Regions from separate parts of the Acidovorax sp. FW305-C-20-28 genome, predicted to be linked through region 2. Evidence: riboswitches for the same ligand, from Rfam matches in the RefSeq annotation. Region 2 holds a riboswitch; the other holds the start of a gene.
What was found. Region 2 has a riboswitch for glycine ahead of AC3WOH_RS07245 (D-amino acid dehydrogenase). Riboswitches for the same ligand answer to the same signal wherever they lie in the genome.

Region 1: another riboswitch for glycine. It lies ahead of gcvT (glycine cleavage system aminomethyltransferase GcvT); the one in region 2 lies ahead of AC3WOH_RS07245 (D-amino acid dehydrogenase).

What each region holds. Positions count from the first base shown of each region.
Region 1 is NZ_JBYSYM010000034.1:64,395-68,312, reverse strand. It holds gene gcvH (glycine cleavage system protein GcvH) at 79-453, opposite strand; gene gcvT (glycine cleavage system aminomethyltransferase GcvT) at 526-1,668, opposite strand; glycine riboswitch at 1,719-1,846, opposite strand; glycine riboswitch at 1,860-1,950, opposite strand; gene AC3WOH_RS28815 (TRAP transporter large permease) at 1,989-3,284, opposite strand; gene AC3WOH_RS28810 (TRAP transporter small permease) at 3,281-3,793, opposite strand; gene AC3WOH_RS28805 (TRAP transporter substrate-binding protein) at 3,885-3,918, opposite strand, start outside.
Region 2 is NZ_JBYSYM010000004.1:164,425-168,342, reverse strand. It holds gene AC3WOH_RS07260 (DUF6463 family protein) at 1-260, shown strand, start outside; gene AC3WOH_RS07255 (YXWGXW repeat-containing protein) at 408-854, shown strand; gene AC3WOH_RS07250 (YXWGXW repeat-containing protein) at 987-1,406, shown strand; glycine riboswitch at 1,583-1,692, shown strand; gene AC3WOH_RS07245 (D-amino acid dehydrogenase) at 1,783-3,096, shown strand; gene sorU (SorU family sulfite dehydrogenase c-type cytochrome subunit) at 3,109-3,429, opposite strand; gene sorT (SorT family sulfite dehydrogenase catalytic subunit) at 3,443-3,918, opposite strand, start outside.

The DNA.
Region 1 (3,918 bases), on a different contig from region 2:
CTAGGCGGGGAGCCGCAGACAGTGCTGTAGCACGGCAAGGCGACCCAACGACGTTAGCCGGGCGAAGGTCAATTCGCCTCAGGCGTTTTTCGCGAATTCGGTGTAGTCAGTCTCGTTCAGCAAGCCGTCGAGCTGGGCGGCATCGCTGAGCTTGACCTTGAAGAACCAGCCGGCGTCCAGGGGATCGGAGTTGGCCAGCGAAGGGTCGGCGCGCAGGGCTTCGTTGACCTCAACGATCTCGCCCGAGACGGGCATGTAAACATCGGCCGCGGCCTTGACGGACTCGACCACGCCGGCCACTTCGCCCTGGGCGAAGCTCTTGCCCACTTCGGGCAGGTCCACGAACACCACATCGCCCAGGGCATCCTGGGCGTGCACGGTGATGCCCACCACGGCTGCGTCGGTGTCAGCGGCGTTGATCCATTCGTGGTCTTTGGAGAATTTGACGGTCATGGGGAAAGCTCCTGGGCTTTGAAAAATGAAGGAATCAGCAATGTAGCGGGCCGGGCCCGCCGCGGCGTGAAATCAGCCGCGGAAATAGTTGGCGGGAGTGAAGGGCATGGCGCGCACCTCCATGGGCACGGCCTTGCCGCGCACGATGGCGTTCACCCGGGTGCCGATGGCAGCAAATGCCGGCGTCACGTAGCCCATGGCCACGGGCTCGTTCACCGTGGGGCCCAAGAGGCCACTGGTGACTTCACCGATCTTCTGGCCGTCGGCGCTCTGCAATTCGGTGTGCTCGCGCACGGGCACGCGCTCCAGCGCCACCAGGCCTACGCGCTTGCGCGGCAGGCTGGCGGGGTTGTCGATCTGCGCCAGCACCTTGTCGGCGCCGGGGAAGCCGCCCGCGCGCGCGCCACCCGTGCGGCGCACCTTCTGGATGGCCCAGTTCAGCGCCGCCTCGGGTGGGGTGGTGGTGGTGTCGATGTCGTTGCCGTACAGGCACAGGCCGGCCTCCAGACGCAGCGAGTTGCGTGCGCCCAGGCCGATGGGCTTCACCTCGGGCTGGGCCAGCAGCGCACGCGCCAGGGTCTCGGCCTGGGCGGCGGGCACCGAGATCTCGAAACCGTCTTCGCCCGTGTAGCCGCTGCGCGTCACGAAGCAGTCGCAGCCGGCGATGGTGTAGCTGCCGCCGGTCATGAACACCAGCTTCTCGATGCCCGGGGCCAGGCGGGCCAGCGCGGTCACGGCCTGGGGGCCTTGCAGTGCCTGCAGGGCATGGTCGGGCATGGGGCGCACCTCGCAGCGCTGGCCGATGCGCGCTTTGATGTGCGCGATGTCGCCGACCTTGCAGGCACCGTTGACGATCACAAACAGCGTGCCGTTGCCCTGGTTGAAGAACATCAGGTCGTCGATGATGGTGCCCTCGTCGGTCAGCAGCAGGCCATAGCGCTGCTTGCCCACGGGCAGGTCGATCACGTCCACGGGCACCAGGGTCTCGAAGGCGGCGGCAGCATCGGGGCCGACGAGCTGGAGCTGGCCCATGTGCGACACGTCGAACAGGCCGGCGGCGGTGCGGGTGTGCGCATGCTCGGCCATCAGGCCGGCGGGGTACTGCACGGGCATGGAGTAACCGGCGAACGGCACCATGCGTGCACCCAGCTCCAGGTGCAGGGCGTTCAGCGGCGTGGTGAGCAGGGGGGCTGCAGTGGTGGCAGGGGCAGACATGGGGCGGACTCCGGGCAAATGGGGGCCGCAACCCACCCATGGGTTGCGGGATTTGCCCTGCTGTCCGCTTTACCTGAGAGATTCACCGCACCACCCTGGCTGGCGGCTGCGGCTTGCTCCTTCGGTGGATGGCCTGCATGCTGCATGCATGCGGCCACCTCTCTCCAGCAAGGGAACGCCTGCATCCCTGCAGGCGGTTGCCAGTCCTTTTGCCTGAGCGTTCGGGGTGTCCCTGCGCCTTCGGCGGCCCCCGCGAAGGGGGCTCTCTCCTGACGGGCGCAAGTATATCCGCTGGCGGGCGCCGTCTGCGCCAAGCGCCCCTACTTGATGAAGCCCCACACCTTGGGCAGCCAGGTCGACAGCTGCGGGATGAAGGTCAGCACCACCAGCACCACGCCATGCGCCCAGAGGAAGGGCATGAGCTCGCGTACCAGCTGGGTCATGGGCACGCGCGAGACATTGCAGGTGACGAACAGCAGCCCGCCCACGGGTGGGGTGATCATGCCCAGGGTGAGGTTGTAGATCACGATCATGGCGAAGTGGATGGGATCGATCCCCAGCTTCACGGCCACGGGGGCCAGGATGGGGGCGAGCACCATCACGCCCGGCAGCGGCTCGATGAAGATGCCGAACAGCAGCAGGAAGATGTTCACGATGATGAGGAACATCCAGGGCGAGAGATTCATGCCCACCAGCCAGTCGGCCATCTGCTGCGGAATGCCTTCGATGGTCAGGATCCACGCGAATGCAGCCGACAGCCCGATGATGATGAGCACCGAGGCCGACAGCAGGGCCGAGCGCGCCAGGATGTCGGGCAGTGCCTTCCATTGCAGCGTGCGGTAGACGAACTTGCCGCACACCAGCGCATAGAACACCGCCACCACCGACGCTTCGGTGGGCGTGAACCAGCCCGCGCGCATGCCGCCCAGGATCACCACGGGCAGCAAGATGGCGGGCAACGCCTTCCAGGTGGTCTGCAGGATCTCGGCCAGGGGCGGCATCTTCCCGTCGCCCTTGTAGTTGCGCTTCTTGGAGATGTAGAAGTTCACGATGCACATGGCCACCGCGATCAGGATGCCCGGCAGCACGCCAGCCACGAACAGCGCGCCGACCGAGACCGTCTCGTCCTGCAGCGCGTAGATGATCATGATGATGGACGGCGGGATGATGGGCCCGACGATGGCGGTGGACGCCGTGAGCGCCGCCGCGTAGGAGCGGTCGTAGCCGGCCTTGTCCATCATGCGGATCAGCATCGAGCCCGGACCGGCCGCATCGGCCAGGGCCGAGCCCGAGATGCCCGAGAAGAAGGTCAGCGACACCACGTTGGTGTAGCCCAGCCCGCCGCGCTTGTGGCCCACGAACTGGCCGGCAAAGCGCAGCAGCACCTCGGTGAGCGAGCCGCCGCTCATGAGCTCGGCCGCCAGGATGAAGAAGGGCACGGCCATCAGCGGAAAGCTGTCGATGCCGGTGAAGGTCTCCTTGAGCAGCACCATCAGCGGGTAGCTCTCGGCCAGGATCAGTGTGGCCGCGGTGGACAGGCCCAGCGCAAACGCCACGGGCACACCCATGGCCAGGAACAGGCAGGCCGAAACGATGAGGATGATGGACGCGCTCATAGGGAGGCACTCGCATTCGCATCGAAGTGCGCGTCGGCTGCGAACGTGCGGTCGAGCACGTAGCCGCGCACGATGAACAAAAAGTGCACGATCAGCAGCACGCCGCCGATCAGCATGGCGCTGTAGATGTAGGCGAACGGGATCTGCGTCACGGCTGTCATCTGGAACATGGTGCGCTGCATGTACAGCCAGCCATACCAGACCATGAAGCCGAAGAAGGCAAAGAGCAGCGCCGCGACCACGGCACGCAAGGCGATGGCGCCCGTGCGCGGCAGGGCGTCCTGCAGGTTTTCCACGGCAATATGGCCGCCGTAGCGCAGCACCGGGCCGGCGCCCAGGAAGGTGAGCCAGATCATCATGTGGCGCGAGACCTCCTCGGCCCATTCGAGCGAGTTGTGGGTCACATAGCGCATCACCACGTTGGTGAAGATGATGATGGACATGGCCGCCAGCAGCAGGATCAGGGCCCAGCGGTTGGCGGTCAGAAAATAGCGTTCGAAGGTTTTCACGGGACGGTCTTGGGCAAAAGGCGTGCAGGTCAAAGCAAAAGCGCCCGGCGCATGGTTGCGGCCGGGCGCGGTACGAAGCGCAGGCTCTGCCTCAGCGAACGTCCTGGATCTTCTTGATGTTGTCG
Region 2 (3,918 bases):
GTGCGCTCTGGCAGCGCGGCGTGTTCAACGCGGTGGCAGGCGATGCGCACATGGGCAACGCCATCTGGTTCCTGCTGTTCGGCGCCGTGCTGGCCCTGCTGGCATGGGAGGTGACGGCGCTCGAACGCAGCCAGCCCCCAGCCGCGCTGCGCCCCATGGGCTGGTGCCTGTTGGCCCTGGTAGCGGCAGGCCTGGTGTTGATGCCGGTGTCGGGCTTCTGGTTGGTATTGCCACCCGCCCTGGCCTTGCTGGTCCGCTGATGTGACATAAATCACGCTTCGGGTGCGCAAGCTGGCTTGCAGCAACACCCGCTTACAACTCTTCGCACGCCCACTACACCGGCTTGACGCAAAAAGTCCACGATCAAGGCTCCGGTTCCGCAAGGAATCATTTCCAAGGAGACCTTCATGGCCCGCATTGCCCTCGCCGCCGCTTCCCTGGCCTTGCTGTCGCTGAGCGCCGTTGCCCCGGCGCTGGCATCCCCCAGCGCCACCATCGTCATCGAGACTGGCACGCCTTCGTCGTACTACACCCCGGTGCAACGCCCGGCACTTGCCCCACTGCAGGTTGTGCCGGTGCAATACCACCACGCACCACCGCCGCCCCGCTACGAGGCCGTTCCACCCCACCGCCGCGGCATGGCCTGGGTGCCCGGCCACTGGGAATGGCGCGGCGGCCGCCATGTGTGGATCGGCGGCCACTGGGTGCAAGCCCGTCCCGGCTACCACTACCGCGAGCCGCGCTGGGAAGAGCGCGGCGGCCGCCACTACATGCGCCCCGGCGGCTGGGACCGTGATGGCGACGGTGTGCCCAACCGCTATGACCGCCGCCCCGACAACCCTTACCGCAACTGACCGTGGTCCGGTGGCCGCCCACCGGCGGCCCCGCATGCCTACAGGCGGCAAGGCCTGGCGCCTACAGACCCGGCGCCCCGGCCACACCACCATACAGAGGCGAAACCACAACATTGAAAAAAGGAGTCACCCATGACCTACAAAACCATTTCCGCCGCCGCCCTGATTGCCAGCACGCTGGCACTGGGCACGTTCGCGCCCGTGGCCGTCGCACAGACGGTGGTGATCCAGTCCGGCCAGGTGATCCCCGCCCCACCCCCACCCCGCCGTGAAGCGATGCCGGCCCCCCGCCGCGGCATGGTCTGGGAGGAAGGCCACTGGGACTGGCGTGGCGGCCGCCACGTATGGGTTGCCGGCCACTGGGTGAAGGCCCGCCCCGGCTACGCTTACCGCCAGCCCACCTGGCAGGAGCGCGATGGCCGCTGGGAAATGCGCCGCGGCGGCTGGGACCGCGATGGTGACGGCGTGGCCAACCGCCATGACCGCGACCGCGATGGCGACGGTGTGCCCAACCGCTACGACAACAACCCCAACAACCCGCGCCGCAACTGACGCATGACCGGGCCACGGCCCGGCCTGGCTTGCATCAGCAACAAACGCCGCACATTAGCTGCGGCGTTTGTCTTTGCTGCACCTAGAATGGACACCGCAGGAGAGCAAGCGGCACTGCCCGCTTCACCGAAGGCGCAAACTCCCATGCACGCTCAGGTCCCGTACTGCACCATTGATCAAAGCCGTCTGGAGAGCCGCTGCACCATGCAGCGCACCGAAGGAGCAAGCCGCCGCCCATGAGGGGTGCGCGGTGAATCTCTCAGGTACCAAGGACAGGGGGAGCGGCAGCCGGCAGACCTGTGCCCGCTGCGCGCATGCACCCGCATCGCTTGGCCGACACACGTGCGTCCGGCACAGCCCTTTAAAGGCTTTCAAAATGCGTGTGATCGTTCTTGGCGCCGGCCTGCTCGGCGTGACTTCGGCCTATTTCCTGCAACAGCTCGGCCACGAGGTGACCGTCATCGACCGCCAGGGGGCTCCTGGTGCAGAAACCAGCTTTGCCAACGGCGGCCAGATCTCGGTGAGCCATGCCGAACCCTGGGCCAACCCCAGCGCCCCGCTCAAGGTGCTGCAGTGGCTGGGCAAGGAAGACGCGCCCCTGCTGTTCCGCCTGCGCGCCGACATGCGCCAGTGGCTGTGGGGCCTGTCCTTCCTGCGCAACTGCACACCGGCACGCACGCGCCACAACATCGAGCAGATCGTGCGCCTGGGCACCTACAGCCGCGACACGCTGCAGCAGTTGCGCGCGGCCACCGGCATCGCCTACGACCAGCGCACGCAGGGCATCCTGCACTTCTACACCAGCCAGAAGGAGTTCGATGGTGCCCTGGCGCCCGCCGAGCAGATGCGGGCCCTGGGCTGCGAACGCCAGGTGGTCAGCGCCGACGAGGCCGTGCGCATCGAACCGGCGCTGGCCCATATCCGCCCGCAATTGGCCGGTGCCACCTTCACGGCCGAAGACGAGTCGGGCGACGCCAACACCTTCACCCGCGAACTGGCGCGCCTGTGCGAGGCCGCGGGCGTGCAGTTCCGCATGGGCCACCACATCACCGCCCTGCGCGAAGCGGGCGGGCGCATCGACCATGTGGAGGTGACCAATGCCGACGGCCGCTTCGAGCGCGTGCACGGTGATGCCTTCGTGCTCGCCATGGGCTCGTTCAGCCCGCTGCTGGCACAGCCGCTGGGCATCCACCTGCCGATCTATCCGGCCAAGGGCTACTCGGTGACCATGCCGGTCAAGGATGCGGCCATGGCCCACCAGGTGAGCCTCACGGACGACGAATACAAGCTCGTGTTCTCGCGCTACACCAGCGAGCGCGGCGACCGCCTGCGCATCGCCGGCACGGCCGAGCTCAACGGCTACCAGCGCGATCTCAACCAGGTGCGCTGCGATGCCATCGTGCGCCGCGTGGAGCAGCTCTTCCCGGGCGCGGGCGACGCGAGCCAAGCGCAGTTCTGGACCGGCCTGCGCCCCGCCACGCCGAGCAACGTGCCGCTGATCGGCAAGACCAAGCTGACCAACCTGTTCCTCAACACCGGCCACGGCACTTTGGGCTGGACACATGCCTGCGGCTCGGGCAAGTCGGTGGCACGCATCGTGAGCGGCCTGGCGCCCGAGCTGGACTTCGCGTTCACCGGCATGCCGCAGCGCAGCGCGCCCGGCCTGCTGCCTGTCGCATCGAAGGCCTGAGTACGCGCCGACTCAGGGCGCGGCGCCCGAGGCCTGCGCGACAAAGCTCGCCAAGGCCCGCATGTCCTTGTCGCTGAGCTTGTCGGCATAGGACGGCATCACGCCGATGCCCGCCTTCAGCGCGCGCAGCACACGCTCGGCGTTGGGCTTGAGTTCGTCGAGCACGGGCCCGACCTGGCCTTCGGCACCCGCCGCCTGCAGCGTATGGCACACGCTGCAGGCAGGCTGGATCTTGCCGAACAGTTCCTTGCCGCGTGCCAGCTCGCCGGCATCCGCGGCCCAGGCGCCGCCGCTTGCCAGCGCCAGCAGCACGGCGGTCAGCGCGGTGCGCAAGACCTGCGCCCCCTCACGCGACCACCACGGTCACGCCGTGGTCGCGCCAGCTGGTGTTGTTGTAGCCCCCCAGGTTTTCCTCGCGCTGCTCGGGCTGCACATTGCCGGCCGTATCGGTGGCACGGCTGAGCAGCGCGTGCGAGCCTGCGGCCAGGCGCACGGGCAGCACGAACTGGCGCCAGGCAAAGCGACCCAGGTCGGGGCCGATGAGCTGGGCCGCCTGCCAGGTCTTGCCGCCATCGACCGACACCTCCACGCCCTTGATGCCGCGCGTGCCGCCAAACGCCACGCCGTGCACCTGCACCAGGCCGGCCTTGAGCGTGCCCTGCTCGGGCAGGGGACCGTTGATCCAGGACTTGGTCGTCATCTCCCACACCGAGGGTTGGTCAGGGCCGGCCTTGGTGCCCGGCGGCGACATGCGGTAGCCGTGCGACATGATGCGCGCCTGCGACTGCTCGGCCCCGAAGACCACGCGCTTGACGTACTTGA